3 regions of the Kitasatospora sp. NPDC056651 genome follow, and region 3 is predicted to be linked to each of the others. Evidence: riboswitches for the same ligand, from Rfam matches in the RefSeq annotation. Region 3 holds a riboswitch; each other region holds the start of a gene.
What was found. Region 3 has a riboswitch for thiamine pyrophosphate ahead of ACFRAR_RS30790 (purine-cytosine permease family protein). Riboswitches for the same ligand answer to the same signal wherever they lie in the genome.
Positions count from the first base shown of each region.

Region 1: it holds a riboswitch for thiamine pyrophosphate, as region 3 does, so the genes downstream of both, thiC (phosphomethylpyrimidine synthase ThiC) here and ACFRAR_RS30790 (purine-cytosine permease family protein) in region 3, are expected to answer to the same signal.
Region 2: it holds a riboswitch for thiamine pyrophosphate, as region 3 does, so the genes downstream of both, thiO (glycine oxidase ThiO) here and ACFRAR_RS30790 (purine-cytosine permease family protein) in region 3, are expected to answer to the same signal.

Region 1 is NZ_JBHTWX010000103.1:762-8,467, forward strand. It holds gene ACFRAR_RS30390 (PKD domain-containing protein) at 1-2,093, opposite strand, end outside; TPP riboswitch at 2,212-2,346, shown strand; gene thiC (phosphomethylpyrimidine synthase ThiC) at 2,341-4,149, shown strand; gene ACFRAR_RS30400 (DUF1772 domain-containing protein) at 4,342-4,866, shown strand; gene ACFRAR_RS30405 (DUF5994 family protein) at 5,191-5,601, shown strand; gene ACFRAR_RS30410 (hypothetical protein) at 5,691-5,870, opposite strand; gene ACFRAR_RS30415 (helix-turn-helix transcriptional regulator) at 5,969-6,700, shown strand; gene ACFRAR_RS30420 (hypothetical protein) at 6,863-7,285, shown strand; gene ACFRAR_RS30425 (SRPBCC domain-containing protein) at 7,608-7,706, shown strand, end outside.
Region 2 is NZ_JBHTWX010000014.1:1,985-12,878, reverse strand. It holds gene ACFRAR_RS08375 (thiazole synthase) at 1-227, opposite strand, end outside; gene thiS (sulfur carrier protein ThiS) at 231-470, opposite strand; gene thiO (glycine oxidase ThiO) at 467-1,642, opposite strand; TPP riboswitch at 1,646-1,758, opposite strand; gene ACFRAR_RS08360 (NAD(P)/FAD-dependent oxidoreductase) at 1,978-3,186, shown strand; gene ACFRAR_RS08355 (Rv2175c family DNA-binding protein) at 3,229-3,594, shown strand; gene thiE (thiamine phosphate synthase) at 3,594-4,244, shown strand; gene ACFRAR_RS08345 (polyprenyl synthetase family protein) at 4,328-5,458, opposite strand; gene metF (methylenetetrahydrofolate reductase [NAD(P)H]) at 5,658-6,572, shown strand; gene ACFRAR_RS08335 (hypothetical protein) at 6,823-7,716, shown strand; gene ACFRAR_RS08330 (phytoene desaturase family protein) at 7,734-9,254, opposite strand; gene ACFRAR_RS08325 (DUF4126 domain-containing protein) at 9,265-9,879, opposite strand; gene ACFRAR_RS08320 (SAV_6107 family HEPN domain-containing protein) at 10,460-10,894, shown strand, end outside.
Region 3 is NZ_JBHTWX010000105.1:10,306-21,199, forward strand. It holds gene ACFRAR_RS30775 (MerR family transcriptional regulator) at 1-595, opposite strand, end outside; tRNA gene ACFRAR_RS30780 (tRNA-Ser) at 725-812, opposite strand; gene ACFRAR_RS30785 (S1C family serine protease) at 876-2,654, opposite strand; TPP riboswitch at 2,874-3,018, shown strand; gene ACFRAR_RS30790 (purine-cytosine permease family protein) at 3,011-4,471, shown strand; gene ACFRAR_RS30795 (glycerophosphodiester phosphodiesterase) at 4,583-5,407, shown strand; gene ACFRAR_RS30800 (ATP-binding protein) at 5,829-6,248, shown strand; gene ACFRAR_RS30805 (DUF5926 family protein) at 6,318-7,301, shown strand; gene ACFRAR_RS30810 (bifunctional DNA primase/polymerase) at 7,530-8,162, opposite strand; gene ACFRAR_RS30815 (PP2C family protein-serine/threonine phosphatase) at 8,775-10,250, shown strand; gene ACFRAR_RS30820 (aminopeptidase P family protein) at 10,377-10,894, shown strand, end outside.

The DNA.
Region 1 (7,706 bases), on a different contig from region 3:
AAGAGGTCCGCGATGACGTGGGTGGTGCCGGCGTTGTTCGCGATGTCGAACCGGCCCTGGCCGTCCACCGGGATGGTGGTGTGGTTGGGGACGTCCAGCCCCGGGCTGGCGTTCAGGTTGCTGGTGCCGGGCTTGGCCGTCCCGGTGGCCCAGGCGGTCAGGTGGGTGAACTCGACCGTCCCGGTCGCGGTCAGGTTGACCACCGCGGCGGTCGCGCCGGCGGGCACGCCGCCGACCGTACGGCTGGAGAAGGGCCCGAACGGGGCGCTCTCCCGCGAGTCGAGCAGGCGGCTCGGCGTGACCGGGGTGAACAGGCCCTTGCCGTCCGGGCCGTAGTAGCCGGAGACGTCGACCACGAGGTGCGAACGGGAGGCGTTGGTGTAGAGCTCGACGCTGCCGTCCGCGCCCAGCGGGACCACCACCTGGTTGGCGATGTTCCGGCCCGGCACGGTGTTCAGGTTGGACCCGGCCGCGGGGCGCTGGGTCCCGCCCGGGTAGACCGCGACGAAGCCCGCCGAGGTGGACTCGGTGGCCGTCACGTTGAGCACCGCCGAGGTCGCGCCCGCCGGGACGCCGCCCGCGCCGGCGATCTTCAGCCGGCGGGCGTTGCCCGAGGTCAGCGGGGTGTTGTCGGACCGGGTGTCGAGCAGCCGGGCCGGGGCGACGGAGGCGAACCGGTCGGTGCTGCCGGCCGTGAAGTAGCCGAGCACGTCGGCGACGGCGTGCACGTTGCCGGAGTTGTTGCGGACCACCACGGTGCCGTTCGGGCCGATCGGCACCGTCACCAGGTTGGCGACGTCCTGGCCGGGGCCGAAGTTCACGTTCGAGGTGCTCGGCCGGGCGGCGGCGGACGGGTAGACGTCCAGGTGGCTGGTCGAGGTGCCCTGGGTGGCGGTCAGGTTGAGCACCACGGCCGTGGCCCCGAGGGGCACCAGGTTCCCGGCCGAGCCGGAGACGCGGTTGCGGACGTCCAGGTCGATCGTGGAGCCGGGGCCGAGCATCCGGGAGCCGGCCTGGCGGGTGTCCAGGATGCGGGTCGGGGCGATCGCGGTGAAGCCGGACGGCGCGTAGTCGACGGTGACCTGCCGGGTGCCGGTCGCGGTCGATCCCGCGTCGTCGGTCACGACGGTCTTCACGGTGTACGTGCCGGGCTTGGCGTACACGTGGCGCTCGGTCGACAGGACCGCGTTCGGCACGGTCGGGCCGGTGCCGTCGCCGAAGTCGAAGGAGTAGCGGGCGATCCGGTACGGGCCGGTGGCGGTCGCGGTGGCCTTCACGCCGAGCGGGTCGCTGCCGTCGTCCTGGGCAACCGCGACGGCGGCGGCGAGCGGCTTGTCCTCGTTCACCTGGACCGGTTGGTCCGGCTCGCCGGTGACCGAGCCGCCGCGGCCGTCGGTGACGGTGACCTTCGGCCGGTAGCTTCCGGGCGCGGCGTAGGTGTGCCGCACGGTCGGCTCGGCGGAGGTCACCGGCGCGGTGCCGTCGGCGAAGTCGAAGGTGTAGTCGAGCTTGGTGTTCCAGGTGTTGGTCGCCGTGGCGGTGAGCTCGACGGCGAACGGCGCGGGGCCGGTCGAGGGCGGGTGCTCGACCCCGCGCGTCTCCAGCCGGACGTCCTGGAGGCCCACGACCTCGTACGCGCCGCGGTCGCGGACGCCGTCCGGGCCGGTCCGGCCGGCGTCGGGGTGGGCGACCGGGCCGTGGCCGAGCAGGTCGACGGGCGGAACACCGGGCAGGTCCGGGCCGGCGGAGTCGATCGCGGCGCTGAAGCCCAGACCGCTGACGGTCTTGGGGACCGACAACGGGTAGAAGGCGCCGTCGAACGCCACACCGGTGTTCAGGTCGTGCCTGCCCTGGCCGGTCGCGGCGTACAGGTCCGCGGCGGTCTTGTAGACGGCGCCGGCCCACTTGTAGGTGTCGTTGCCGGGCCACCGCACGGCGTTGTAGTCGGCGGTGGTCCCCGCGATCGAACCGGCGGACAGCTGCACGGTGCCCAGGCCCACGACGTTGTCGGTGATCGTGGCGTGGTCGGAGGAGCCGGCCAGCTCGATGACGGTCCCGCCCTGATGGGGTGTCTGCGAAGTGTTGGTGAGCATTATGCGGGTGCGGTAGGACACGTTCCGCTTCGGGGCGCCCCCGGCGCGCGCCCGTGACGCCCCCTGGACCTGCGGCGATCCGCTCGCTACCGTGTTGGGCGTCGTGTGCAGGCAACACCGCCTGCGACGCGGGAGCTCGGAGCACCGGGCTGAGAGGACGCTGACCGGGACGTCGACGGACGGACCGACGGCTGCGTCGACCGCAGGAACCTGACCGGGTAATGCCGGCGTAGGGAGTAGAGGTCTGATGACCACGTTCGAAGCACAGCCGCAGTCTGTCCAGGGCGCCCCCAGCAGCGAGCGCACCGGCTACCCGACCCCGGCCTGGCGCAAGGCCCACCGCGAGGGGTCGCGCCCGGACCTCCGGGTCCCGTACCGCGAGGTGCTGCTCACCAACGGCCGGACCGTTCCGCTGTACGACACCTCCGGCCCGTACACCGACCCGTCCTACGAACCCGACGTGCGGCGCGGCCTGCCCGCGCTGCGGGACGCCTGGATCCGCCAGCGCGGCGACGTCGAGGAGTACGACGGCCGCGAGCCGCGCCCCGAGGACGACGGGATCAAGCACACCTCGCCGCGCGGCGGGAACCTGCGCAACCTGGACGCCGTCTTCCCCGGCCGCCCGCGCCGCCCGCTGCGCGGCCGCGGTGGTGCCGCCGTCACCCAACTCGCTTACGCCAAGCGGGGTGTGGTGACGCCGGAGATGGAGTTCGTGGCGCTGCGCGAGGGCCTCGCGCCGGAGTTCGTGCGCGCCGAGGTGGCCCGCGGCCGGGCGGTCATCCCGGTCAACGTGAACCACCCGGAGGTGGAGCCGGCGATCATCGGCACCGACTTCCTGGTCAAGATCAACGCCAACATCGGCAACTCGGCGGTCACCTCCTCGATCGAGGAGGAGGTGGAGAAGATGACCTGGGCCACCCGCTGGGGCGCCGACACCGTCATGGACCTCTCCACCGGCCGCAACATCCACACCACCCGCGAGTGGATCCTGCGCAACTCGCCCGTGCCGATCGGCACCGTGCCGCTCTACCAGGCCCTGGAGAAGGTGGACGGCAAGGCCGAGGAGCTGAGCTGGGAGGTCTACCGGGACACCATCGTCGAGCAGTGCGAGCAGGGCGTGGACTACATGACCGTCCACGCCGGCGTGCTGCTGCGCTACGTCCCGCTCACCGCGCGCCGCAAGACCGGCATCGTCTCGCGCGGCGGCTCGATCATGGCGGCCTGGTGCCTGGCGCACCACCAGGAGAACTTCCTCCACACCAACTTCGAGGAGCTCTGCGACATCCTCGCCGCCTACGACGTCACCTTCTCGCTCGGTGACGGCCTGCGCCCGGGCTCGATCGCGGACGCCAACGACGAGGCGCAGTTCGCCGAGCTGAAGACCCTCGGCGAGCTCGGCCGGATCGCCCGCGAGCGGGACGTCCAGGTGATGATCGAGGGCCCGGGCCACGTCCCGATGCACAAGATCAAGGAGAACATGGATCTCCAGAAGGAGATCTGCGACGAGGCGCCGTTCTACACCCTCGGCCCGCTGACCACGGACGTCGCCCCCGGCTACGACCACATCACCTCGGGCATCGGCGCCGCGATGATCGCCTGGTGGGGCACCGCGATGCTCTGCTACGTCACCCCCAAGGAGCACCTGGGCCTGCCCAACCGGGACGACGTCAAGACCGGCGTGATCACCTACAAGATCGCCGCCCACGCCGCCGACCTGGCCAAGGGCCACCCCGGCGCCCAGGCCTGGGACGACGCCCTCTCCGACGCCCGCTTCGAGTTCCGTTGGGAGGACCAGTTCAACCTGGCCCTCGACCCGGAGACCGCCCGCGGCTTCCACGACGAGACGCTCCCCGCCGAGCCCGCCAAGACCGCCCACTTCTGTTCGATGTGCGGTCCGAAGTTCTGCTCGATGAAGATCAGCAAATCCATCAATGAGAAGTTCGGCAACGGCGCGGCCTCGCCCGAGTACGACGAGGAGGCCGTCGAGGGCATGAAGGCCATGTCCGAGGAGTTCAAGGCCCAGGGCAACAAGGTCTACCTCCCCCTCGCGGACTGACCCGGCCGCCGGCGGAGACGCGGTGCCGGGAAGCGGAGGAGCTTCCCGGCACCGCCCTCGGACCGCTCATTCGACCACCGTCCTCGACGACGGAGTCGAAGCGGCGCAACTGGCCTTCCATAACTGGTGATTCTGGCTCGCAGCAGAATTTTCAATTGGAGATGTCGCCTGCCCGGCCGCAGGATTGATCACATGGAGAACGCGAGAGCACGCACGGAATCGAAGGCCGAGGCCAGGGCCGGGACCAAGCGCATCCGGCTCCTCCTGGGAGTGTCCCTGTTGTCCGCCGGCCTGCTCGCCGGAGCCTTCGGCTACGGCGCCGCCAACCTCGTTCCGACCTTCAACTCCGTGCCGCTCGACATGAGGCTCCACTTCCACACCGAGCTGATGAAGATGAACGGCATCACCATGCAGGGGGCGATGGCGGTTTCGGCCCTCGGCTCTCTTGCCCTGGCCGCCTCGGCGCGCGACCGCACCCGGGTCCTCGCGGGCACGGCGGGAGCCCTGATCGTCACGTCCTTCCTGATCACCCGGTTCGGGAACGTCCCGATCAACGGCCGCATCAAGCAGTGGGCCGCCACCGCACCGCCCGCCGACTACGTGGAAATCCTGCGTCGATGGGAACTGTTCAACGTCGCCCGCACTTTGACCGCGGTAGCGGCGTTCGCCGTCCTGGTCTCCCTTGCCCTACGACAGGCAGGGCGAGCCGGTGCTTGATCCGCATCGCGAGCGCGGCCAGGGCCAGGCCCATCGTCGGCCAGGTGAACGGGCCGCGCCGGTGTGAGGTGGTGCTGATCGCGGTCCGCCCGGTGTACCGGGACGGGACCAGGAACGGCTGGAGCCCTGAGACCACTCCGACGGGGGCGGCCCGGAGGAGACCACCGCGGAGTACCGTGGGAGGCAGACAACCGAGGACATTCCGCACACCGGCATCAGCGCCGACGTCGCCCTGGGTCGTGACGGGTCCCTCGTGGACCGGACGGGCGGCTTCGCATGATGCCGATTCCTCTTCCCGTTTCCGCCTCTTCCGGGCCGTGGTCGGTGCCCGGCGCCCCGCTGCTGCCGCGGCTGGAGCTGGAGCCGACGATGTCGCGGGAGGGCGTCTTCGACGGCGCCTGGTGGCCCCGCTCGAACCGCGTCCTCGCCGAACTGCCGGACCTGATCACCGCCCTCGGCGCCCACTTCGGGCGCATCGTCCGGGTCGGACTCGACACCTCGGCGTGGGACGGCGTGCCCAGGTCCGTCGCCGCGAACGGCCTGACGATCAGGATCAACTGGTTCGCCGGCAGCGACGCGACGATCAGCGTCACCCGCGGCTTCCAGGACCACTACCTGCTGCTGGTGGTGCCGCCCGGCACCGACCCGGCCACGGCCGCCTCGGCGATGGCGGGTGCCGCAGTGACCGGAAACCACACCCCGGCGGCGGAACTCCTGGAGTGCGCAGATCGCTGATGGTCGCCAATGTGCCGGTCCGGGGCTGACGCCGTCCCGCCGAAGCGCCGCCCCGCGTCGTTCGCTCGGGGCGGCGCCCGGTCGTCGCGTCAGCCGGTCGCGGCGGGTCCCGGTGCGGGCCCGGACGGCGCTGCGGCTTCCAGCGCGCGGCGGATGACCGCCGAGCCGTGCTCGACGGACTCGGCGATCGGTGCGGCCAGGGTGTCGGGCAGGACGTCGGTGTGCCACACGAACCTCGTCCGGCCCCCGGCTTCCGGCAGCGCCTGCATGGAGGCGTGGTGGTGGGACGGGTGGAGGCTCCCGCCGATGACGGTGTAGGCGACCCGCCTCGCCCCGTGATCGAGGTCGACGAGTCACCGTGGCGGTGGTGGGGTGCCGTTCCGACCACGTCCGGTGGTCGGAGCCGGAGACGCGCGACGACCACCGCCTGGTGCTGGTCCGGCGCGGCAGGTTCCGGCGACGGGCCGACGGGGCCGAGGCCGATCTGGACCCGACCGTGGCCTACCTGGGCGCGCCGGGTGAGGAGGAGCGCTTCGCGCACCCGGCCGGCGGCGACGTCTGCACGTCGGTCAGCTTCGAGCCCTCCCTCCTGGGGCGCCCTCTCGCCGCGACGGCGCTGTACGTGGACGCGCGCGTCGATCTCGCCCACCGTCGTCTCGTCGCCGCCGCGGGCACCGGCGACATCGACTACGCGCTGACGGAGGAACTGCTGGGTCTGGTCGCGGTGGTGGTCGGCGAGCCGACCGTCCGCCCGGGACCGGCCGACCGGGCGTTGGTGGCCTCGGCACGTGAGGCGATCGGCGCCGAGGTGCCGGAGGCCGGGGGGCTCTGTGGTCTGGCCGCGCTGTTGGAGGTGTCGCCCTACCGACTGAGCCGGCTGTTCTCACGGGAGATGGGCGTCTCGCTGACGCGCTACCGCAACCGCGTACGGGTCACCCGGGCCATGGACCGACTCGCCGAGGGCGCGCCCGGTCTCGCCGACCTGGCGGCACAGCTCGGCTTCGCCGACCAGGCGCACCTGACGCGCACCGTCCGCGAGCACGTGGGACACACACCCACCGCGTTGCGCCGGCTGCTCGGCCCCGGTTCGCGTGCGTGATGAGGGCCGTCGTGGTGTCGATGCCTCAATTCATTGTCCAATTTTTGCATTTCGCTTGAATCACGCGCTGGACGATATCGCCGTGGTTGTCGGAAATGCGCAGGAAGGGCGCCGATAGGGTGCGGCGCGTTACCTGCTGTGTCACGAGTACCCGAGGAATCCATGACCATCCCGCAGAGCCCGCAGGCCCCGTCGTCGCCCGAGGCGGTTGCCGCGACTCCGTTCCCGTACGCCGAGGCCGCGCAGGCACCGGCACCGGCGCCCAAGAAGAGCAAGCGCAAGAAGATGCTCTCGGTGCTCGGCACGCTCGTGCTGATCGGCGTGGTGGCGATCATCAAGGTCGCCGTCATCGACGCGGTCGACGGACCGGTGCGCGCCAAGGTCGGTGACTGCGTGCGGGTCACCGGAAGCGAGGACCACCCGTCGGTCGACACGGTCGGCTGCGACAGCGGCAAGGCCACGCACTCGGTGTCGAAGGTCATCGAGAACACCTTCGACGCGAACGCCTGTGGCGGCGACTTCGACGCGCTCGCCCAGCAGATGGACAACGAGAAGTTCGTGCTCTGCCTGACGCCGAAGAAGTAGCCGCGCGGGCCTGAGGCCAGGGGGGGATCCGTCGCCGTGAACGAGGACGGCGACGCCGAAGTCCGATGGGCTGACGTGCCGTCATCACCCTGACTGCGCCGCCCCGATCGCCCCGGGGCGGCGCTACGCCGTTCCGGGCCTCTCCACGGCGCCGCCGAAGACCATCCGGTGTCCGCGCGCGGTGTCCACGCACTCGCGGACGCGGTGTCGCCCCGGGGCCGGGGCCGGGGCCGAAAAAACTTTCGCGGGGAGCGATGAGTTCTCGGGGCGGCCGGGGTCTACCCCTGTGCAAGCGATCACGTGACACGGAGGAGACACCGGGATGACCGAGAACCTGGGCGAGCTGACCATCACCCGCGAGCTGCCGGGCGCTCCGGCGGACGCCTTCGAGGCGTACTTCGAGCCGGAGCGGTTCGTCCGG
Region 2 (10,894 bases), on a different contig from region 3:
AAGCAGCCGGCCGTGTTGGGCAGCACGCGGATGCCGTTGCGGGTCAGCACGTCCAGCACGGAGCCCTGGGTGGAGGCGTCGACCCGGCGCATCGCGACGGTGGTCAGCTCGGTGCCGGAGGCGAGCAGCGCTCGCTCCAGGACCTCCAGGCTGGGGGCTCCGCCGGTGCCCATGATCAGCCGGGAGGAGAAGGTCGCCCCGGCGATGGTGAGGAGGTCGTCGGCCATGGTTCAGCCTCCCTGGACGGCGGTGAGGATCTCGATCCGGTCGCCGGTGCCCAGCACCGTCTCGGACCACGAACTGCGGGGCACCACGGCCTCGTTGAGGGCGGCGGCGACGCCGGTGGGGGCGGCGCTGACGGTGGGCACCAGCTCGGCGAGGGTGGTCGCGGCGGGCACCCGGCGGGGCTCGCCGTTGACGGTCAGGGCGATCTCGGCCGGGGCGGTCTCGGTCCGGGTGGTCTCGGTCATGCGGAGGCCTTCGTCGTGGAGCGGTCGGGGGAGAAGCGCAGCGGCGTGAACGGCCTTGCGAGCTCGGGTACTTCGCCGGTGGCCAGGTATTCGGAGACCAGGTCCGCGGTCACCGGGGTGAGCAGCACACCGTTGCGGTAGTGGCCGGTGGCGGCGACCAGCCCGGGCAGCGAGGTCGGGCCCAGCAGCGGAGCGTTGTCCGGAGAGCCGGGACGCAGCCCGGCCGAGCTCTCCAGCAGCGGGATCTCGGTGATCCCCGGGACCAACTCGTGGGCGTCGCGCAGGAGTTCGTACACCCCTCCGGCGGTGACGGTGGTGTCGTAACCCTGCTCCTCGGTGGTCGCGCCGACCACCAGCTCGCCGTTCTCGCGCGGCACCAGGTACAGGTGCTGACCGCGGACCACGGCACGGACGTTGCGGGACAGGAACGGCCGGTAGGCCGCCGGGACGCGCAGTCGCAGCACCTGCCCCTTCACCGGGCGGATCGCGGGCAGCACCCCCTCGGGCAGACCGGGCAGCCGGTGGCTGTGCGGGCCGGCCGCGAGGACGACCTGGTCGGCGGTGACGGTCTCCGAGGTGCTCAGCCGGGCGCCGGTGGCCCGGCCGTCCTCGACCAGCAGCTCGACGGCCTCGGCGCGGTGGACGGTGACGTGGGCGCGCTCGCAGGCGGCGAGCAGGGCGGTGAGCAGCCGGCGGCCGTCCACCTGGTGGTCGTTCGAGACGTGTAGGCCGCCGCGCACGCCGGGGGCGAGCATCGGCTCCAGCCTGCGGGCCTCCCGGCCGGTCAGCCAGGTCGAGTCCAGGCCGAGCCGGTGGTGGAAGGCGTGCAGTTCGCGCAGTTCCTCGCGGTCGTCGGAGTCCAGGGCGACGGCGAGGGTGCCGCACCGGCGGTAGCCGGTGTCCGCGCCGCCGCTCGCCTCGGTGAGCTCGGCGGCGAAGGCCGCGTACCGCTCGTTCGAGGCCATCCCGAGGCGCAGCAGCGGCTCCTCGCCGTACTGCAGCTCGGTGACCGGGGCGAGCATCCCGGCCGCGACGCGGGCGGCGCCGCCGCCGGGGGTGGGGTCGACCACGGCCACGTGCCGCACTCCGCGCTGGGCGGCGCGCCAGGCGACGGCGAGGCCGATGATGCCCCCGCCGATCACCAGCACGTCGGCGTGGGTGCCTGAGGCCAAGCGTGACAAAGCTGCTCTTCTCCCTTCGCCGGTATGACCCGGATCAGGTTCGGACGGTCGCGGGCCGTGCCAGCCCGCCTCTCAGCCCGGTACGCCGGGCTCCCGTGTGGTCATCCCACCTTAACGCCGGGGGACGGCCCGGCCGAAGGCCCGTGCGAGGGGTGGACGGGGAGGCTCCGGCCCGGTCGTGGCCCCGCTCCCCACCCGCGCCCCGCCACCCGCGTCCCGCCCCCCGGCCGCAGCCCCGACCCCGCGCACCGCCGCCGGACGTAGGCCGGAAGTAGGGGTGGGCAGGGGGCGCCGGGCCCTGGGGCGGCCGCGGGCCGCTGAGTACAGTGACGGGCGTGGCAGAGCTGAGCGGGACGGATCGGGTGGTCGTTGTCGGAGCCGGGCTGGCCGGGGCGCAGTGCGCCCTCAAGCTGCGGCAGGGCGGCTGGGAGGGGCGGATCACGCTGGTCGGTGACGAGCCGCACGCGCCGTACGACCGGCCGCCGCTCTCCAAGGACGTCCTGCTCGGCAAGGAGGACTCCACCACCCTGGGCATCGACTACCGGGATCTCGGCGTCGAGCTGCTCACCGGCCGCCGCGCCACCGGCCTCACCGCCGGCGTGCTGCACACCGACAGTGGCGACCTCCCGTACGACTCGCTGGTGATCGCCACCGGCGCCGTCCCGCGGGCCCTGCCCGGCGCCGAGCGGGCACACCTGCTGCACACCCTGGACGACGCCCTGGCGCTGCGCGAGCTGCTGCGCCCCGGGCTGCGGCTGGTGCTGGTCGGCGCGGGCTGGATCGGCGCCGAGGTGGCCACCGCGGCCCGCGGGGCGGGCTGCGAGGTGACGGTGGTCGAGGCGGGCCCGGCGCCGCTGCCCGGTGCGCTGCCGACCGGGCTCGGCTCGGCGATGGCCGCCTGGTACGCCGAGGCCGGGATCGACCTGCGCTGCGGCGTCGGCGTGGCCGCCGTCGAGCCCGGCGCGGTGCTGCTGGCGGACGGCTCGCACCTGCCCGCCGACGAGGTGGTGGTCGGCATCGGCGCCCGGCCCGCGACGGGCTGGCTGGCCGGCTCCGGGGTCGAGCTGGACGCGGCCGGCGCGGTGGTCGTGGACGAGCGGCTGCGCACCTCGGTGCCCGGCGTCTTCGCGGCCGGCGACTGCGTCAGCTACCCCTCGGCCCGGGCCGGCGCCCGACTGGCCGTCCAGCACTGGGACCACGCCCTGAAGTCCGGGGAGGCGGTGGCCGCCGCCGTCCTGGGCGCGGACGCGCCGGACTACGACCCGGTGCCGTACTTCTGGTCGGAGCAGTTCGGGCGGATGGTCCAGTACGCCGGCCGGCACGCCGAGGGCGACGAGCTGCTGTGGCGCGGCGCTCCCGAGGACGCCGCCTGGTCGGTGCTCTGGCTGCGCGACGGGGTGCCGAGCGCGCTGCTGACCGTGGACCGCCCGCGCGACCTCGCCCAGGGACGCAAGCTGATCGAGGCCGGCACCGCGCTGGACCCGGCCCGCGCCGCCGACCCCGCGGTACCGCTGAAGGCGGCCGTCGCGGGGTAGTGCCTGGTGCGCGGCGGGCCGTGGAGGTGGCAGTCTGGTGGCGTGAGTGAGATCGAAAGCAAGATTGAAGCCCTGGTCACCGACTGGATGTACCTGCCCGACATCTCGGAGCAGTGGGGGGTCCGGGTCACCGAGGTGCGTGACCTGGTCAAGAACGGCGGCCTGATCGCCGTCCGGCGCGGCCCCAACAAGTCGCTCCAGGTCCCGGCCGCGTTCATCGACGGCCCGGGCCTGGTCAAGCACCTGTCCGGCACCCTGACCGTGCTGCGGGACTGCGGGTACAACGACGTGGAGATCCTGGAGTGGCTCTTCACCGAGGACCCGTCGCTGCCCGGCAGCCCGATCCAGGCGCTGCGGGAGAACCGCGGCACCGAGGTCAAGCGCCGCGCCCAGGCGATGCTGATCTGATGGCGGCGGACACGCCGCGCGCCCGGCTCGCCGACGCCCGGCTCTACCTGTGCACCGACGCCCGTCGCGAGCGGGGCGACCTCGCCGAGTTCCTGGACGCGGCGCTGGCCGGCGGGGTGGACATCGTCCAGCTGCGCGACAAGGGCCTGGAGGCCAGGCAGGAGCTGGAGGCCCTGGAGGTCTTCGCCGACGCCTGCCGCCGGCACGGCAAGCTGCTGGCCGTCAACGACCGCGCCGACGTCGCCCACGCGGCCCGGCCGGACGTGCTGCACCTCGGCCAGGACGACCTGCCGGTGCCGGCCGCCCGGGCGATCCTCGGCGAGGACGTGCTGATCGGCCGGTCCTGCCACGCCGAGTCCGAGGTGGACGCGGCGATCGCCGAGCCCGGGGTGGACTACTTCTGCACCGGCCCGGTCTGGCCGACCCCGACCAAGCCGGGCCGCCCGGCGCCGGGCCTCGGCCTGGTCTCGTACGCGGCGAAGCAGGACACCGACCGGCCGTGGTTCGCGATCGGCGGGATCGACCTCGGCAACCTGGACGAGGTGCTGGCCGCCGGTGCCCGACGGATCGTCGTGGTGCGGGCCATCACCGCGGCGGAGGACCCGCGCGCCGCCGCCGCCGAGCTGTCCCGCCGGGTGCGCGCGGCCTGACCGTCCCGGCCGAACCGTCCTGGCTCGACCGTCCCGGCTCGACCACCTCGGTCCGGCCGCCCCGCCGGGGCCGCCGCCGTCCGTCAGTACTTGCGGACGGTGGCGGCCTCGGCCAGCGTCAGCAGCACCGCGCGGGCCCGCTCGTCGGCGAGCGGCGCAGCCTCCAGCGCGGTCAGCGACTGCCGCATCAGCTCGTCGATCCGGCGCTCCACCAGCTCGGGCGCGCCGCTGCCGGCGACCAGCTCGCGCAGCTCGGCGACCTCCTCGGCCTCCAGGTCGGGCGCGCCGAGCCGCTCGTCCAGGTGCCGGGCGTCGGCGGCCGGCAGGCCCCGCATCGCGTGCGCGACCAGCAGGGTGCGCTTGCCCTCGCGCAGGTCGTCCCCGGCGGGCTTGCCGGTGACGGCCGGGTCCCCGAAGACGCCGAGCAGGTCGTCGCGCAGCTGGAAGGCCTCGCCCAGCGGCAGCCCGAACGCCCCGTACGCCTCGACCAGCTCCGGCCCGGCGCCGGCCAGCAGCGCACCCACCTGGAGCGGCCGCTCGATGGTGTACTTCGCGGACTTGTAGTGCAGGACGGTCTGCGCCCGCTCCAGCGCGCCCTCGTCGGTCGAGTCGCCGGCCACCGGCTCCAGCACGTCGAGGTACTGGCCGACCATGACTTCGGTGCGCATCAGGTCGAACACCGGCTTGGCGGCCAGGACGGCGGCCGGCTCCAGACCGGAGCGCAGGAACAGCTCGTCGCACCAGATCAGCAGCAGGTCGCCGAGCAGCACCGCCGCCGAGGCGCCGTACTGCTCGCGGTCGCCGCGCCAGCCGCTGTCGCGGTGCAGCGCCTCGAAGCGGCGGTGGACCGAGGGCAGGCCGCGGCGGGTGTCGCTGCGGTCCATCAGGTCGTCGTGCACCAGGGCGCTCGCCTGGAGCAGCTCCAGGGCGGCGGCCGCGTTGGCGATCGCCTCGCCGGTGGCGCCGCCGGCCGGGCCGCCGGCGCCGCGCCAGCCCCAGTAGCAGAAGGCCGGGCGCAGCCGCTTGCCGCCGTCCAGCAGGAAGTCGCGCAGCGCGTCGGCGGCGGGGGCCAGCTGGGGCGAGATCTTGCCGAGCAGCACGGACTGGCGGTCCATGAACGCGGCGAGCGCGGCGTTGACGCGGGTGCGGACGTCCTCCGCGTCGATGGGGTTGACCGCACGGGGATCGGCAGGCCGGGTGCTGGGCGAGGTCACGATGGGGCTCCGCTGGTTTCTCTGGGGTGCAGCAAGCGTAGCGGGGACGCCGGGAACGGATGTGCGAGAAGCCGTGGCAGGGGTGTGGCGGGGGCGGCCGGGAGCCCGAATCCGGGACGAACCGGAAGGTCGTCCATCAGTTGTCTCGATAGGTGGAATCCGCTGCCCGGCCCTTCCGAAGGCCGGATAGCCTGCCAGCATGGCACTGGGCATCGCTTCGACGAGAACGGATCGCGCACTCACCGTGCGCGAACTCCTGGCGGCCGGCAAGCGCTCCTTCTCCTTCGAGTTCATGCCGCCGCGCACCGAGGTCGGCGAGCAGCGGCTCTGGGACGCCATCCGCCGGCTCGAACCGCTCGACCCCAACTTCGTCTGCATGACGTACGGCGCGGGCGGCTCCTCGCGCGAGCGCACCGTCAACATGGTCGGCCGGATCGCCACCGAGACCACGCTGACCCCGGTCGCCCACCTCACCGCGGTGGACCACTCGATCGCGGAGCTGCGCAACATCATCGGCCAGTACGCCGACCAGGGCGTGCGGAACGTCCTCGCGGTCCGCGGCGACCCGCCCGGCGACCCGCTGGGCGAGTGGGTCAGCCACCCGGACGGCGTCACCTACGCGTACGAGCTGGTGGAGCTGATCAAGGGCATCGGCGACTTCTGCGTCGGCGTCGCGGCCTCGCCGAACATGCACCCGCGCTCGACCGACTGGGACGAGGACATCCGGCACTTCGTGGCGAAGATCCGCTCGGGGGCCGACTACGCGATCACCCAGATGTTCTTCGAGGTGGACGACTACCTGCGGCTGCGCGACCGGGTGGTCGCCGCCGGCTGCGAGGCGCCGATCATCCCGGAGATCATGCCGGTCACCAACGCCAAGCAGCTGGAGCGCTTCCCGCAGCTCAGCGGCTCGGCCTTCCCCGCCGACCTGGAGGCCCGCCTGCGGGCGGCCATCGACGACCCGGCGGCGCTGCGGGCCATCGGCATGGAGCACGCCACGGCGATGTCCGAACGACTGCTCGCCGAGGGCGCGCCCGGTCTGCACTTCATCACGCTGAACCACTCGACGGCGACGCTGGAGATCTACCAGAACCTGGGACTGCACCAGCGCTGAGGGGGCGGGCGGCGGCCGGCCCGGGCAGGGTCCGCCGGGCCGGTGCGCGGGCGTCTCCCCGCCGCGGACGCCGGGTGTTCACGAGCCCGTCACCGGACCGACGGCGGCGGGCTCGGTCGTGTGCGCCCGGCGGCCGGCGGTGGCCGGACGGCGGCGGGAACGCGATGCGGTACCCCGGCCGTTGAACCGGTACAGTCGCGGCACACGCGCGGCGTGGACGCGCGGGTACGCGACTGGAGGTAGCGGGCGGATGGGCATCGGATACCTGCTGCTGTGCGCCGCGTTGGCGGTGGTGGCGCTCTGGCTGGTCGCGGAGGTGCTGCTGCAGAACCGGGCGCCGCTGCACTGGCGGGCCCTGGCCCTGGCGGGCTTCCTGGGCGTGGCCGCCGGGATGGCCCTCGGGTCGGTCGTGGTGATCGGGGCGGGTGCCGCGCTGTTCGCGGTCGGCCAGACCTTCGTCACCCTCTCCGTCAAGCGCGGCCACCAGACCGGCTGGTCGCTGCGGAAGCCCGACGGCAGTCTGCCCGGCCCGCTCGCCAAGGTGCCGCTGCTCGGCGCCCTCACCGGCGGCGCCGCCGCCGTGGCGGCCGTCGCGGTCGCCGGGGAGCGGATCGGCGAGGTCGGCGCCGTCGAGGAGACCCCGGCCGCGGCCCCGGTGCCGGTGCCGGACGAGGTGCCGGAGGTGGAGCAGACCGCCGCCTTCGAGATGCGGGAACTCGCCCAGGACGGCGTCTACGCCCCCGGGTACTACGAGCAGTCGCAGGTCCAGCCGCAGCCCCAGGACCCGTACGCCGCCACCTACCAGGCCGGCTACGACCAGCAGCAGTGGCAGACCCAGCAGCAGCCCGCCTTCGCCGCCTACGACCAGCAGCAGGCCTACGGCGGCTACCCCCAGCAACAGCAGGACCCGTACGGCGGCTACCAGCAGCAGGACCAGTACGCGGCCTACCAGCAGCAGCCGCAGGACCAGTACGCGGGCTACCAGCAGCAGCCGCAGGCCTGGGACCCGAACGCCCAGCAGCAGCACCAGCAGCACCAGCCGCAGCCCGACCAGCCGGACCCGCAGGTCCAGGGCATCCCGCAGCAGCCGATGTACGACCAGAACTACGGCTACCAGCAGCAGAACACCTGGCACCAGGGCTGACCCGGCCCGGCCGGGCCCTACGCCGGGCCGATCAGCCCGGCGGTGACGCAGGCCGACATGCCGACGCGGGCGAGGCCGCCGCCGGGGTGGGCATTGCCGCCGACCAGGTAGAGGCCGGGGACGGGGGACTCGTTGGCGGCCTTCAGCCACGAGCCCGAGGAGCCGGCCAGGGCCGGCCGGGCGACCGAGCCGAACAGCGCGCCGGTCTCCCGGCGGGTGTCCTCCGGAGTGCGCACGACCCGCCACAGCACCCGCTCGCGCAGGCCCAGCCCGGCCGCGTCGACGTGGGCGAGCAACCGGTCGGCGTAGCGGTCGGCGAACCCGGGGGCGGCCCAGTCGACGTCCTCCTCCTGGGCCGGGACCGTGGCGGTCAGCACCACGCTCTCGTGGGCGTCGTCGGGCCGCAGCGTCGGGTCGTCCGGGCGGAGCACCTGCACGGTGGGGCGCTCGCAGGGCGGCACGGAGAGGGTGAGGGCGTTCGCCTCGGCGGCCGGGTCGGCCGCGTGCACCACCGTCCGGTGCACGGTGCCCTCGGGCCGGGGGCCGCGCAGCGCGAGCAGCACGCTGAACCGGCCGGGCACCTCGAACGGCTCCCACTCCTCGGCCGGCAGCCCCGGCCACTCGGCGATGCCGTGGCGGAACAGCGCGCCGGTGTCCATCGCCGAGACCACCAGGTCCGCGCCGATCCGGCCGTCCGCCGTCTCGACCCCGGCCGCCCGGCCGTCCGCCACGACCACCCGGGTGACCGGGGTGTCGAAGCGGAACTCGACCCCGCGCAGCTCGCAGCGCCGGTACACCGCGTCGGCGAGGGCGCGCATGCCGCCCCGGACGTACCAGACGCCGAAGGACTGCTCCATGTACGGCAGCACGGTGGCCCCGGCGGGGGCCAGGCTCGGCGGGATGCCGTGCCGCAGCGCGGGCTCGCCCAGCAGCGCCGTCAGGCCGGGGTGGCCGCCGAGCTGCGACCGGGCCACGTCGTCGAGGCTCCACGGGCGGGGGCGGAACAGCCGGGCCAGGCCGGTGCGCGGCGGGACGGGGTACGGGTCGGTGTCCAGGGCGGCCCGCTCGGCCGGGGAGAGGGCATCGAGGTAGATCGGGCGGGGCTCCTCCAGCAGCGGGCGGCGGGTGGCCTCCCAGACCGTCCGGCCGTGGTTCATCACCTCGCTCCAGCGGGCGCCCGCCCCGGCGCCGAAGGCCGCGTCCAGGGCCTGGCTGACGCCGCCGCGGGAGGCGTTGGGCAGGGTGACGGCGGTGCCGTCGGGGAACAGGTGCCGGCTCTCCGGGTCGACCGGGGCCAGCTCGACCAGCTGCTCCAGCGGCTCCTTGCCGGTCTTCAGCGCGAGGTCGCGGTAGACGGCCGGGAGCGAGAGCAGGCCGGGCCCGGTGTCGAAGGCGAAGCCGTCGCGCTCGTACCGGCCGACCATGCCCCCGTACGTGCCGCTCGCCTCGCAGACCGTCACCCGGTGGCCGAGGGTCGCCAGCCGGGAGGCCGCCGCGAGCCCGCTCATTCCTGCGCCGATGACGACGATCTTTGCCATGGCCCCGATCCTAAGGCGAGGCCTGCGCGCTCCCCGCCGCCGCCCGGGCGGCCTTCCGTTCGCGGCGGCGGGCCCGGAAGGCGCGGATCCTGCTGATCGCCAGCCAGACCAGCAGCAGGGCGGCGGCCAGGGCCACGGCGGCGACCGAGGCGGCCAGCCAGGGGTGGAAGATCGCCAGCGTGACCAGGCCGGCCACCGAGAGGTCCTCGGCCATGCTGACCGCGATGTTGCTGAACGGCTCCGGGGAGGTGTTGACGGCCATCCGCAGCGAGGACTTCACCAGATGGCTGACCAGCGCCGAGGTGCCGCCCATCGCGCCGGCCGCGACCTCGCTCAGCGAGCCGGGGTCGTGGCTCGCGATCAGCACGCCGACGGTGGCCCCGGCGATCGGCCGGATCACCGTGTGCACGACGTCCCAGACGCTGTCCACGTACGGGATCTTGTCGGCCACCGCCTCCAGCGTGAACAGCACGGCGGCCGCCAGCAGCACGTCCGTGCGCTCCAGCGCCTGCGGCACCGAGTCCGTGTCGGCGAACCTGCCCAGCAGGCCGAGCAGCAGCACCACCGCGTAGGCGTTGATGCCGCTGGCCAGTCCGCTGGTGAAGATCAGCGGCAGGACCGTCATCGCGTCGTCCCCTCCTCGTCCGGCGGGCCGGTGGCACCCGGCCCCGCCGCCGTACCGTACCGGCACCCGGGACGCCGCGGCGGCGCCCGCCGGTTCCCGGGAGCGACGGCCGGCCTCCTGAGTACGGATACTCAGATCCACGGTTGAGTACCTGAGCGGATGGCCTCCGACCTGCGCGGACGGGAGAGTGGTGGCACCCGGGAGGGCGGCGCCTGGTGCGCCCGGTCCGCCCGGGCGGCGGATCCCGTCCGTCCTCCGGCCGCTCCTCAGGCGGCAGGAGGCGGTGGACGGACCGCCACGGGGCTGGTCACGGTCCTCGCACCGCCGACACGGGGCGGCGGAGCGGGCCGGGGGGAGACCGGCCACGGGGGCAGTTCGCCACCGCCGACCGTGTGGGGGTCAGCGGAGCGACGGCACACGGCGGCGGCGCGGAACCGGGGGAGGGACCGCGCCCGCCGCCGCTACGCCGTGTCCCGGCCCCCTCCCGCCGGCGGTCGACGGCCGGATTGTCAGTGGTGGCGTTCACGATGGCAGGGCACGGACCACCCGGTCCGCGCGCTGCCTCGGAACGGGGGAGACCATGACCGTCAGCCGTCCTGAGCCCGTCACCGCCCGCCTCCACTCCGCCGCCCTGCCACACCTGCCCGGTCCGGCCGCCGACCGCCCCGCCGGTGCGGACGTCCACCCCGTGCTGCGCCGGGTCGCCGCACCGCCGGCCGCCCTCGACCTGCTCGCCGACGCCCACCGCACCCTCGCCCGGGCCCGCGCCCTGGAGGACCCGCTGGAGCGCTACGCCACCGCCCACCTGGCGGCGCTGCGCACGGTGGCGGCCGTCCTGGCGGTGCGCGGCCGCCCGGAGAAGAACCCGCGCCGCCGCAAGGCCATCCGCAGCGCCTGGGAGGTGCTGCCCGAGGTGGCCCCGGAGCTCGCCGAGTGGGCGCTCTACTACGGCGCCGGCGCCCGCCGCCGGGCCGCGGCCGAGGCCGGGATCAGGGGTGCCGCCTCGGCCCGCGAC
Region 3 (10,894 bases):
GCGCCGACGGGCCGACCGGGACGGCGGCCAGGACCAGCACCGAGCCGTCGCCCTCCGGCGCGTCCCGGTAGTCGGCGACGGACGGCCCGGTCGCCTCGATCCCGGCCTCGGCCAGCCGCCGGCACAGCTCGGCGAACAGCGGTCCGATCACCGGCCCGATGTCCTCCGGCTCGTAACTCGCGGCCACTGCCGTCAGTTGGGCCACCCGGACGGACGGCACCGGCTTCACGACGACATCGTGTGCGGACATGGTCCCCTCGCTCTCGATCGTCCGGAGCCTCGCCTCCACCCGGGCCAGCCGCAGTTCGTCGGCCGCGATCGCCTCGGCGAGCTGGGCCCGCCGCAGCCGCAGCATCCCGCGCAGTTCGGCCGCGTCCGGCCGCTCGTCCAGGACGGCCCGCACCTGCTGCAGGGTGAAGCCGAGCTCCTTGAGCGCGATCACCCGGTTGAGCCGGGCGAGTTGGGCGGCCTCGTACAGGCGGTACCCGCTGACCGGGTCCACCCGGGCGGGCCGCAGCAGTCCGATCGCGTCGTAGTGGCGCAGCATCCGTACCGACACCCGGCCGTGCTTGGCGAAGTCTCCGATGTTCAACATGGTGTGACCACTCCACCCCCTGCCACCGTGTCAGGGTCAACCCCGACCTTCCGCGCCCCGCCGGAAAACACCGAGGGCGGGTGCCGAACGATGTCGGCACCCGCCCTGAGCAGGTGGTTCTCCTACCGGCGGAGAGCGTGGGATTCGAACCCACGGTACGGGGTCACCGCACGACAGTTTTCAAGACTGTTCCCTTAGGCCGCTCGGGCAGCTCTCCAGGCGGAGGTCAGCCTAACGGGTCCGGCGGGGTTCGGTGCACACGTTTCGGTGGGCCCGGAGGTCACGGCTGGTCGCCGACGCGCTCGGCCAGGGTGACCTTGGTGTTGAAGGTCTGACCGTTGCGGGTGTACTCGACGTCGACGGTCTCGCCCGGCTTGTGCGTCCAGATCCGGCTGACCAGGGCGGGGCCGTTCTCGATCGGGGCGCCGCCGAGCTTGGTGATGACGTCGCCCGGCTTGAGGCCGGCCTTGTCGGCCGCGCCGCCGGGGGTGACGGCCGGCTGGCCCTGGATGTCCTTGGTCTGGATCTGCGCGCCGTCGCCCTTGTAGTCGTCGTTGCGGAGCACGTCGAGCTTGGCGTAGACCGGCTTGCCGGTCTTGATCAGGGTGTCCGCGACCCACTTGGCCTGGTTGATCGGGATGGCGAAGCCCAGGCCGATGCTGCCGGCCCGGCCGTTGGCGGAGGCGTTGGACTGGATCGCCGAGTTGATGCCGACCACGGCGCCGCCGGAGTCGAGCAGCGGGCCGCCGGAGTTGCCGGGGTTGATCGAGGCGTCGGTCTGGAGGGCGTTCATGTACGAGGCCTGCGCGCCGGTCTCGTCGCCGGAGGCCACCGGGCGGTCCTTGGCGCTGATGATGCCGCTGGTGACGGTGGACTCCAGGCCGTACGGCGCACCGATCGCGACGGTGGCGTCACCGACGTTGACCTTGTCGGAGTCGGCCAGCGGCAGCGGGGCCAGCTTGCTCTTGGGCGGGTTGTCGATCTTGACGACGGCGACGTCGTAGCCCTCGGCGTGGCCCAGCACCGAGGCGTTGTAGGAGCTGCCGTCGGCGAACTTGACGGTCAGTTTGCCGCCGTTGAGGGTCGGCGCGACCACGTGGTTGTTGGTGAGGATGTGGCCCTCGGTGTCGAAGACGAAGCCGGTGCCGGTGCCCGACTCGCCGTTGCCCTGCGCCTTGATGGTGACGACGCTGGGCAGCGCCTTCTGCGCGATGGCGGCGATCGAGCCGGGGCTGGGCTCGTTCTTCTGGGTGTCGCTGGCCTGGATGGTGGTGCTGCGGTGGTCGTTCGCGGAGCTGCTGCTGTCGGCGCGGTTCGCGACGGTCACGCCGAGCGCGCCACCGGCCAGACCGGCGACCAGCGCGACGGCCGCGAGCAGGGCGACCAGGCCGCCGCGCTTCTTGCCCGGGCCGCCCGGGCCGCCGGGACCGCCGGCGTACTCGGCCGGGTAGCCGACCGGGCCGCCGGGGTAGCCGGCGCCGCCGGAGGAGTCGTGGGCGGGGCCCCAGCCGCCGAGCGGCTGACCGGCCCCGAACGGGTGGTGGCCGTGCGCGGCGGGGGCGCCGGGGGCGGCCGGAGCGGCGCCGTACCCCTCGTGCGCGCCGTACCCCTCGTGCGCGCCGTACCCCTCGTGCGCGCCGGCGGCCGGGACGCCCTGGGCCGAGGTGGCGTACGGGTTGCCGGACGGCGGCAGGGCCGGGGCGGCGGGCGGGGCGGGCGGCAGGACCGGCGGCGGCGCGTCGATGTAGCCGGTGGCCGGGTCGACGGCCGGCTCCTGGACGGCGGGCGCGATGGGCGCGGCGGGCGCCTCCGCGACGGGCGCCTCCGGTGCGGGCACCTTGGTGAAGGCGACGGTGGGCTTGTGCCCACCCTCCGCCGGAACACCCTCCGCCGGGACGCCGTCGACGGGCGCGGCCCCGGGCTCGGGCACCCGGCGGAACGCCATGGTCGGCTGGTGCCCGCCCTGAGCGGGGCCGTCGGAAGCGGCCTCAGCCGCTCCCGGGCCGGCGGGCTGCTCCCCCTGCGGCCCGGTGGGCCCAACCTCGCGCTCGGTGCTCACGGACGACCTCCATAGCTGGCAGAACCAAGGACCATAGTTTTTCGCACTGTCGATTCGATTGCCGTAAGGACCCCTCTGAAGAACTCATAAGAATCCTTAGCCGGCCCCGACCTCGGTACCGTCGGCCGAGGCTCCCCTCCCCGCCGGGTGTCCCGCGATGCGGACCGCGCACCCCTCGGCCTTGGGGGTTCGCCCCCGTCCCGGTTAGCCTGTCGCTCACAACTGACACGCGGGAGCTTGGACCCACCAGGCTGAGAGTGCGCATGTCGACCGTACGCCACCGGAGTGACGGACGTTCGAGGGGGCGCTGACCGCCGGAACCTGTCCGGGTAATGCCGGCGTAGGGAGTATCGGCCATGCCGCCTGCTTCGCCATCCTCTTCTCCGGACGCGAACGCGTCCGAGGATTTCCCCGGTGCCACGCCCCCCGCGGGCGGCGCACCCACCGGGACCGCCGCGACCGCCGTCCTGGAGCGCGCCGAGCGCGCCGAGCACGTCGAGCACGTCGAGGCCCCGCTGGTCCTGGACACCGAACCGCCGCGCACGCTGCGCTTCCGGGACCAGTTCGCGCTCTGGATGAACCTGGGCGTCAGCCTGATCGGCTTCTCCACCGCCGCCACCGTGCTCGGCGCCCGCGGCAGCGAGCTGTCGCTGGCCGCCGCGGTGACCGCGATCACGGTCGGTACGGCGGTCGGCACCGCGATGCTCGGGGTGGCCGCGGTGATCGGCGCCCGCACCGGCGCCCCCGCGATGGCGAACCTGCGCGGGCTGTTCGGCACCCGGCTGTCGTACCTGCCGACGGTGCTGAACATCGTGCAGTGCGTCGGCTGGGGCGTGTTCGAGCTGCTGACCATCTCGGCGAGCGCCCAGACCGTCGCGCACACCAGCGGCTACCGCTGGCTGTTCGTCCTGCTCGCGGGCGCGCTGACCACCGCGCTGACCATCTGGCCGCTGGGCTCGATCGCGGTGCTGCGCCGGTTCGTGGCCGGGGCGGTCGCGGTGGCGATGGTGTACTTCACCGTCCAGCTGGGCCGTCAGGGCGTGCCGGACCCGGGCGCGGGCAACTGGCACGGCTTCCTGGGCGCCACCGACGCGATGATCGCGGTGTCGATCTCCTTCGTTCCGCTGGCCGCCGACTACACCCGGCACTCGCGCACCCCGCGCTCGGCCTTCTGGGGCAGCTTCTCCGGCTACACGATCGCCCAGGTCTGGTGCTACGTGCTCGGCCTGATGGCGCTGCTGCAGTCGGACGGCGACCCGAACCGGATCTTCGACTCCTTCCTCGGGGTCTGGGCCGGCTGGCTGTTCCTGCTGGTGCTGGTGCTGCGCGAGACGGACCAGTCCTTCGCCAACGTGTACTCGACCGCGATGTCGGTGCAGAACCTGCTGCCGAAGGTGGACCGCCGGGTGCTCTCCGGCGCGATCGGCGTCCTGATCACCGTGCTGGCGCTGCAGATCGACGAGTTCACCGACACCTACTACGGCTTCCTCGGCCTGATCGGCTCGGTGTTCGTGCCGCTGCTGGCGGTGCTCGCGGTGGACTACTTCCTCGGCGCCGGACGGCACGGCTGGAACCTCTCCGCGGACGCGCCGTCCCGCTGGCTGATGCTGCTGCCGTGGCTGCTGGGCTTCGCGGTCTACCAGTTCATCGCGCCGACCGCCGTGGCCGGCTGGTGGACGGACTTCTGGACCTCCGCCCAGGAGGCGCTGCACTTCACCCCGCGGGAGTGGACCTCCGCCTCGCTGTTCGCCTTCCTGGTGCCGGCCCTGGTCACCTGGGCGCTCACCCCGCTCAGCCGGCGGGGCGCCCGGGGCTGAGGCGGCCGGCGCCGAGGCGCCCGGCACGAGGACGAGTCGCGGACGAAGACGGCCCCACAGGTTGGGGCCGTCTTCGTCCGCGCGTCACTTCCGCCGCCTATCGTTGGGCCCGTGACCAGCCCAGACCTGTCCTCGGCGGCGGCGCGCACCGCGCCTCCCGTCCAGGTGATCGCCCACCGCGGTTCCTCCCACGCCCTGCCCGAGCACACCCTCGCGGCCTACCGGCGCGCGCTCGACGAGGGCGCGGACGCGCTGGAGTGCGACGTCCGGGTCACCGCCGACGGCGCGCTGGTGTGCGTGCACGACCGCCGGATCGGCCGGGTCTCCAACGGCCGGGGCACCGTCTCGGCGATGACCCTCGCCGAGCTGGAGGCGTACGACTTCGGCGCCTGGAAGACCGGCCGCCCCAGCACCGACCCGGAGCTGCGCGGCGTGCTGCGGCTGGAGCGCCTGCTGGAGCTGGTGGTGGAGTGCGGCCGCCCGGTGGACCTGGCGATCGAGACCAAGCACCCGGTGCGCTTCCGCGGCCGGGTGGAGGCCGAGCTGCTGCGGACGCTGGAGCGGTTCAAGATCGGCGCGAACCGTGAGGGCGACCGCCCGTCCGCCCGGATCATGAGCTTCTCCTCGATCGCGCTGAACCGGGTGGCCGCCGCCGCGCCGGAGTACCGGCGGGTCTTCCTGTTCGAGCGGCAGCTGCCGCTGCTCGGCCGGCTGCGCGCGGGCTCGCCGCTGCCGGGCGGGGCGCGGATCGCCGGTCCGGGCATCGAGCTGGTGCGGGCCCGCCCGCAGCTGGTGACCCGGCTGCGCGAGCTGGGGCACGAGGTCCACGTGTGGACGGTGGACGAGCCGGCCGACGTCGAGCTCTGCCTGGAGCTCGGGGTGTCCGCGATCATCACCAACCGGCCCGCGGCGGTGCTGGCGCAGCTCGGCCGGTGATCCGCCCGCGCACCGAGCGCGATAGCCGTCCGATCCGATCACTCTGGTCGGCAGTCAAACCTTCCTTGCTCGAAATTGCCGGAATTCATTCACCCGGGCGACGGAGGGTGAGCGTGGAATGACCTGATGTCGACTGTCGGTCGCTGTGCTCGAAATGGACTCGCGGGATCGTCCGGTGCTCGTTTCCGACGCATTACCAAGGGGCATCTCTCCCTCGGCAAACGCTGAAGGAGGTCCGGGGGTGGCGTTGATGGTGGCGCGTGCTGTGCCCATAGAAGCTGGGCCGACCTCATCGACCATGGCAGTGCCGCACGGCCCGGCGAGTGTCGGGGTCGCGCGGCGCCGACTGCGTCGAGATCTGGGTGACCGGCAGATACCGGAACCGGTCATCGATGATGCCGTTCTGATCCTTTCCGAGCTGTTGAGCAATGCCTGTCGGTACGCCCGTCCGCTCGGCCCGCTGGCGGCCCTGGGCCGCAGCGCCCGGGCCGAGGTGCTCGGGCAGGTGCTGGTCGGCGTCCCGTCCGGGCCGCACCCGGCACCGGGCGGCCGGGAGTCCGCCGAGGGCTCCGCCGAGCCGGACGGCGGGGTGCTGGTCCGCTGGCAGATGCACGCCGACGGGGTGCTCACCCTGGAGGTCACCGACGGCGGGGCGACCACCCGGCCGCTGCCCGCGAGTCCCTCGCTGACCTCGCGCGGCGGCCGCGGCCTGAGCATCGTCGGCCAGCTCGCCAGCGACTGGGGCGTGCGCGACTCCCCCGGCGAGGTCACGGTCTGGGCCGCGCTGCCCGCCCGGGCCCGGCACGCCCGGCGCACCGGGGACGATGCCCGTAGCGCGTGAGCCGGGCGCGGGGAATGTGTCGTTAGGCTTCCCGGAACACAGGACCACCGTTCCCGGGAGAGCCGCAGCATGGGCAAGAAGGCCGCCAAGAAGGCGCCGCAGCGCCAGTCCACCACCGCCGTCACGGGCGAGATCCCCGCGGTCGGGGCCCGCGAGGACTGCCCCTGCGGCTCGGGCCGCCGGTACAAGGCGTGCCACGGCCGGGAGGCCTCGCACGCGGTGCAGGAGCTGGTGCACCGCCCGTTCGAGGGCCTGCCGGGCGAGGCCGACTGGGTGGCGCTGCGCGAGCTGGTGCCGGCCGCCACGGTGCCGCTGGAGCTGGCCGCCGGGGTGGCCGACGGCGCGAGCGGTGACGTCCCCTCGGTCACCCTGGCCACCGTGCTGCCGCTGGCCTGGCCGGCCCTGCGCCGCCAGGACGGCTCGATCCTGCTCGGCCTCCAGACCCAGTCCGCCTCGGGCGACCTCAGCCGCGACCTCGCCGACGCCCTGGAGCTGGCCCTGGCCACCGAGCCGGGCAGCCCCGTGCCGGCCCGCCGGACCGTCCCGGGCGGGCGCCGCCTCCAGGACCTGCTGGACACCACCGCCGCGTTCGAGCCCACCGTGCACGCCGGCTTCGAGTTCTGGCTGGAGGACGCCGAGTCCGCCGCCGGCGAGGTCGCCGCCTCGCTGGAGCGCGCCAACGCCTCGGCCATCCCGACCGAGAAGCTCGCCGGCGTGGACGCCGCGTACTGGTGCGGCACCCCGGACAAGAACCACCTGCGCTGGGTGATGACCGTGCCGGAGGAGCAGCTGCTGGACGCGCTGGCCCGGCTGAACGCGGCCGGCGAGGCCTCGCTCGGCGCGGACACCCGTCTGGTCGGCTCCTTCCGCGCGCACGGCCTGACCGTCCCGGTGTGGGACCTCCCGCTCACGATGACCGCCGCCGACTGCGAGAAGCCGGCCGCCGAGTTCGCCGAGCGGCTCGCCGCGGTGCTCGCCGACGGGACCCCGCTGACCGCCGAGGAGCGGCGCGCCCGGGCGAACCTGGTGAACCGTCAGGTCACCCTGAACTAAAGCACGCGGGATCGGCGTGATACGCGTCACATTGTCGTGGTGAACGCGCAATTTCCGGGCGTGCAGGGCGTCTTGGAAATTGGCGCGGGCGCAGATCCTTGTTACTGTCTAAAGAGTCCGGCCGCTGGTGCATCCCCCGTCGCCAGCGGCCGGATCTTTTCTTTTTCCGGAGCGCCCGATCTCCGGCGCCCGCGGACGGCCCCGACGCCCGGCCCGGTTCCGGCGCCCTCAGTAGGCCGAACGTCCGCTGTCCAGCCGGACCGTCGCCTCCACCAACTCCCCCAGCAGCGGCCCGACCTGCGGCAGCCACACCCCGCCGGCGCCCGGCCGCGGCGCCAGCACCCAGCGCACCCTCCCGGCCGCGCCACCGGGCGGCAGCGGCAGGAAGCCGCCCGGCCCGTGATAGCGCAACGAGCCTGGCACCCAAGGGAGTTGGGCGAGCATCTCACCGAGCACGTCCAGCGAGTACGGGGCCACCAACAGCGCGTAGCGGCCCGGCATCGCCAGCACCGGGCCAAGCGGCAGCCGCAGCGCGCCCAGGTAGACCAGCGCCCGGGCACCGGCCGCCGCGGGCAGGCTGACCGCCGACACCGCGGAGCCGGTGGCGGCCAGCACCGGCGCGTCCGGGCTCTGCCGCTCCCACCACCAGCGCACCATCCTGGCGTCCGTGGTGGCGGCCAGCAGCGAGGGGTCGTGCGGGTGCGCGCCGGGGACGGTGCAGTCCGGGTCACCGCAGGAGCAGCGGCCGTCACGCGGCACGGTGCCCGGCACCACGGGCCAGCGGTGTTCGACGGCGGCCGTCAGGGCCGCGGCCAGTCGGGCGGCACGTGCCTCCGACCGGTCCTTCGGGTTCTCACGCATGGCGCTCGTTCCTTTCCCTGACCGCTCGGTTCGCTCCACCCCGCGGGCGTCCGTCGGGATCCTCCGCGCGGGCCCGCCGCGGCACGGCCCCGGGCGGCACGGGCGGGGCGGGCGGCAGGACGGACGGCGCGGCTTCGACGTGGAGCGGGGATGGAGCACGACTGAAAGGGCCGCGCACTGGAACAGCCCTTGGAACGAGAATCCCGTACGCGACCGGATGGACGCCGCCCGGGCGCGTTTGGTTCCACCGTACGAGTGAGAGAGTTCCGGCCGGAGCGGCTCACGGGCGGCACGGACATACGATCCGGACGGCCGCCCGGACCGTCCTCCCGGTTCTGCCCGTTCGCGGCCCGCTCCATGCCTCCGGGCCCGGCCGGCGCGTGCGCGGGCCCCGCGCCCCCGGTCGGGGCACGGTGGATGAGGAAACGGCCACGGCGCCGTCCTGGATCTGGACATGCCCCGAATGGCCTGTGTAGAAGTGGTGGCATTGCTGTCGATCAATGACGAGTAGTAGCGAATCGAGGCGAAACACGCCCTTCGGCCGTGCTCGCTCCACATTGGCCTTATCTGGGGGTTTCGCATGGCACGTAGCACCGCGTCAGGAGTGGCGGCATGAACGAGTCCCACCCGTCGACGGCCGTTCCGTCGACGCCGACCGCCGAGCCGGACGGACCCGGCTGCGCAGGCGGGCTCACCGTCCTCGACCCGCCGGGAACGCCCGGCTCCGTCGACGCCCAGGACGACCCGGCCTGCCCGGACCGCGAGGACGGCCCGTCGGACGACCGCACGGCACCTTCCGCCGCCGTGCAGGACCGTTTGGCCGGACGCCTGTCCGATATCACCAGCCTGCACGAGCACACCGAGCTGCTCGCCCGCACCCGCGGCCTGGCCGCCACCCTGGACGCCGTCCTCGCCTCCGGCGCCACCATGCTCGGCGCCCGGCGCGGCATGCTGGTCACCAGGCTGCCCGGCGGCGGGCCCGGACAGCCGGTCGGCCTCGCCCTCGACCGCGCCAGCCTCGGCGCCCTGGAGACCGTCCCGGCCGAACAGAGCCTGCTGGCCCGGCTGCTGCGCGAGCAGGACCGGCCCGACCAGCTGCACTCCCACGACCTCGCCGAGGACCCTGCCATCGGCCCCCGGCTGCGCGAACTCGCCGTCCACCTCGGCCTCGGCGGCGCCTTCGGCCTGCCGCTCGCCACCGACGAGGACGGCCCGCTCGCGGCCGCCCTCTGGTTCTACGACGGGCCCGCCGAACCGACCGAGTGCCAGCGCTCGCTGGCCCGCCACTACTGCGAGATCGCCTCGCCGCTGCTCGCCAAGCAGCTGGAATCGGACCGGATCGCGCGCACCACCGAGGCGCTGCGCCGCGGCCTGCTGCCGGACCGGCTGCCCCACGCGGCCGGACTGCGACTGGCCGCCCGGCTCGTCCCGGCCGGCCTGGAGCACTCCGCCGGCAGCGACTGGTACGACGCGATCCCGCTGCCGGACGGCACCCTCGGCCTCACCGTCGGCTCGGTCTCCGGCGACGGCCCCGGCGCCGGCCCCGGCTCCGCCCCCGGCGCGGCCGCCGCGATGGGCCGGGTCCGGGCCGCGCTGCGGGCGTACGCCGTGCTGGAGGGCGAGGACCCGGTCTCCGTGCTGGGCGACCTGGAGCTGCTGCTCAAGACCACCGAACCCGCCCGCACCGCCACCGCCGTCTACGCCTGGGTCGAGCCCGAGGAGCGCCGGATCACCCTGGCCGGCGCCGGACACTGCCCGCCGGTCCTGGTCGGCCGGCACGGCGCCGAGTTCGTGGAGACCTCGCTCTCCGCCCCGCTCGGCATGCTGACCTGCTGGGAGGCCCCCGGGGTGGAGTTCACCGCCGAACGCGGCGACACCCTGCTGCTCTACACCGAGGGGCTGGCCCGCCGCTGCGGCCCGACCCTGCACGCCGGGCAGGCCAACCTGCGCCGGGCCGCCGCCGACGCCCCGCGCGACGTGCGGACCGACCCGGACCGGCTCTGCGCCCACCTGCTGGCCGTCTGCCCGGCCCCGGAGACGCCCGCCGCCACCGACGACCTGATGCTGCTGGCGGCCCGCTTCGAGTAGCGGTTCGAACCCGGAGCATCCGGGCGGCCGGGCGTCCGTACCATGGACGCACGGCCGCCCGCGCGTGTCGCGATCCGACACCTCCCCCGACGGGCGGCGGTACCACCCCCCAAGGAGGCGTTGCACGTGAGCGAGGACCGTACCCCCGCGGTTGCCGAGAACCCCGAGGCCGAGGGCGGCGAGCAGCCGGAGCAGTTCGTGGGCCGCAAGAACGGTCTCTACGGTGAGATCTCCGACGAGCTGGCCGCCTCGATGAAGTCCGGCTGGGCCGACACCGAGCTGCACGGCCTCGCGCCCGTCGCCCAGGCCCGGTACGCCGCCGAGCGCCGCGCCAAGCTGTCCGCCGCCTTCCCCGGCGAGCGCCTGGTCGTCCCGGCCGGCAACCTGCGGGTGCGCTCCAACGACTGCGACTACGCCTTCCGCGCCGCCAGCGAGTACGTCCACCTCACCGGCGACCGGACCGAGGACGCGGTGCTGGTCGGCGAGCCGACCGGCACGGCCGGCCACGAGTTCGCGCTCTACCTGCTGCCCCGCTCGAACCGCGAGAACGGCGAGTTCTGGCTGGACGGCTACGGCGAGCTGTGGGTCGGCCGCCGCCACAGCCTGAGCGAGCAGGAGCAGCTGCTCGGCCTGCCCGCCCTCGA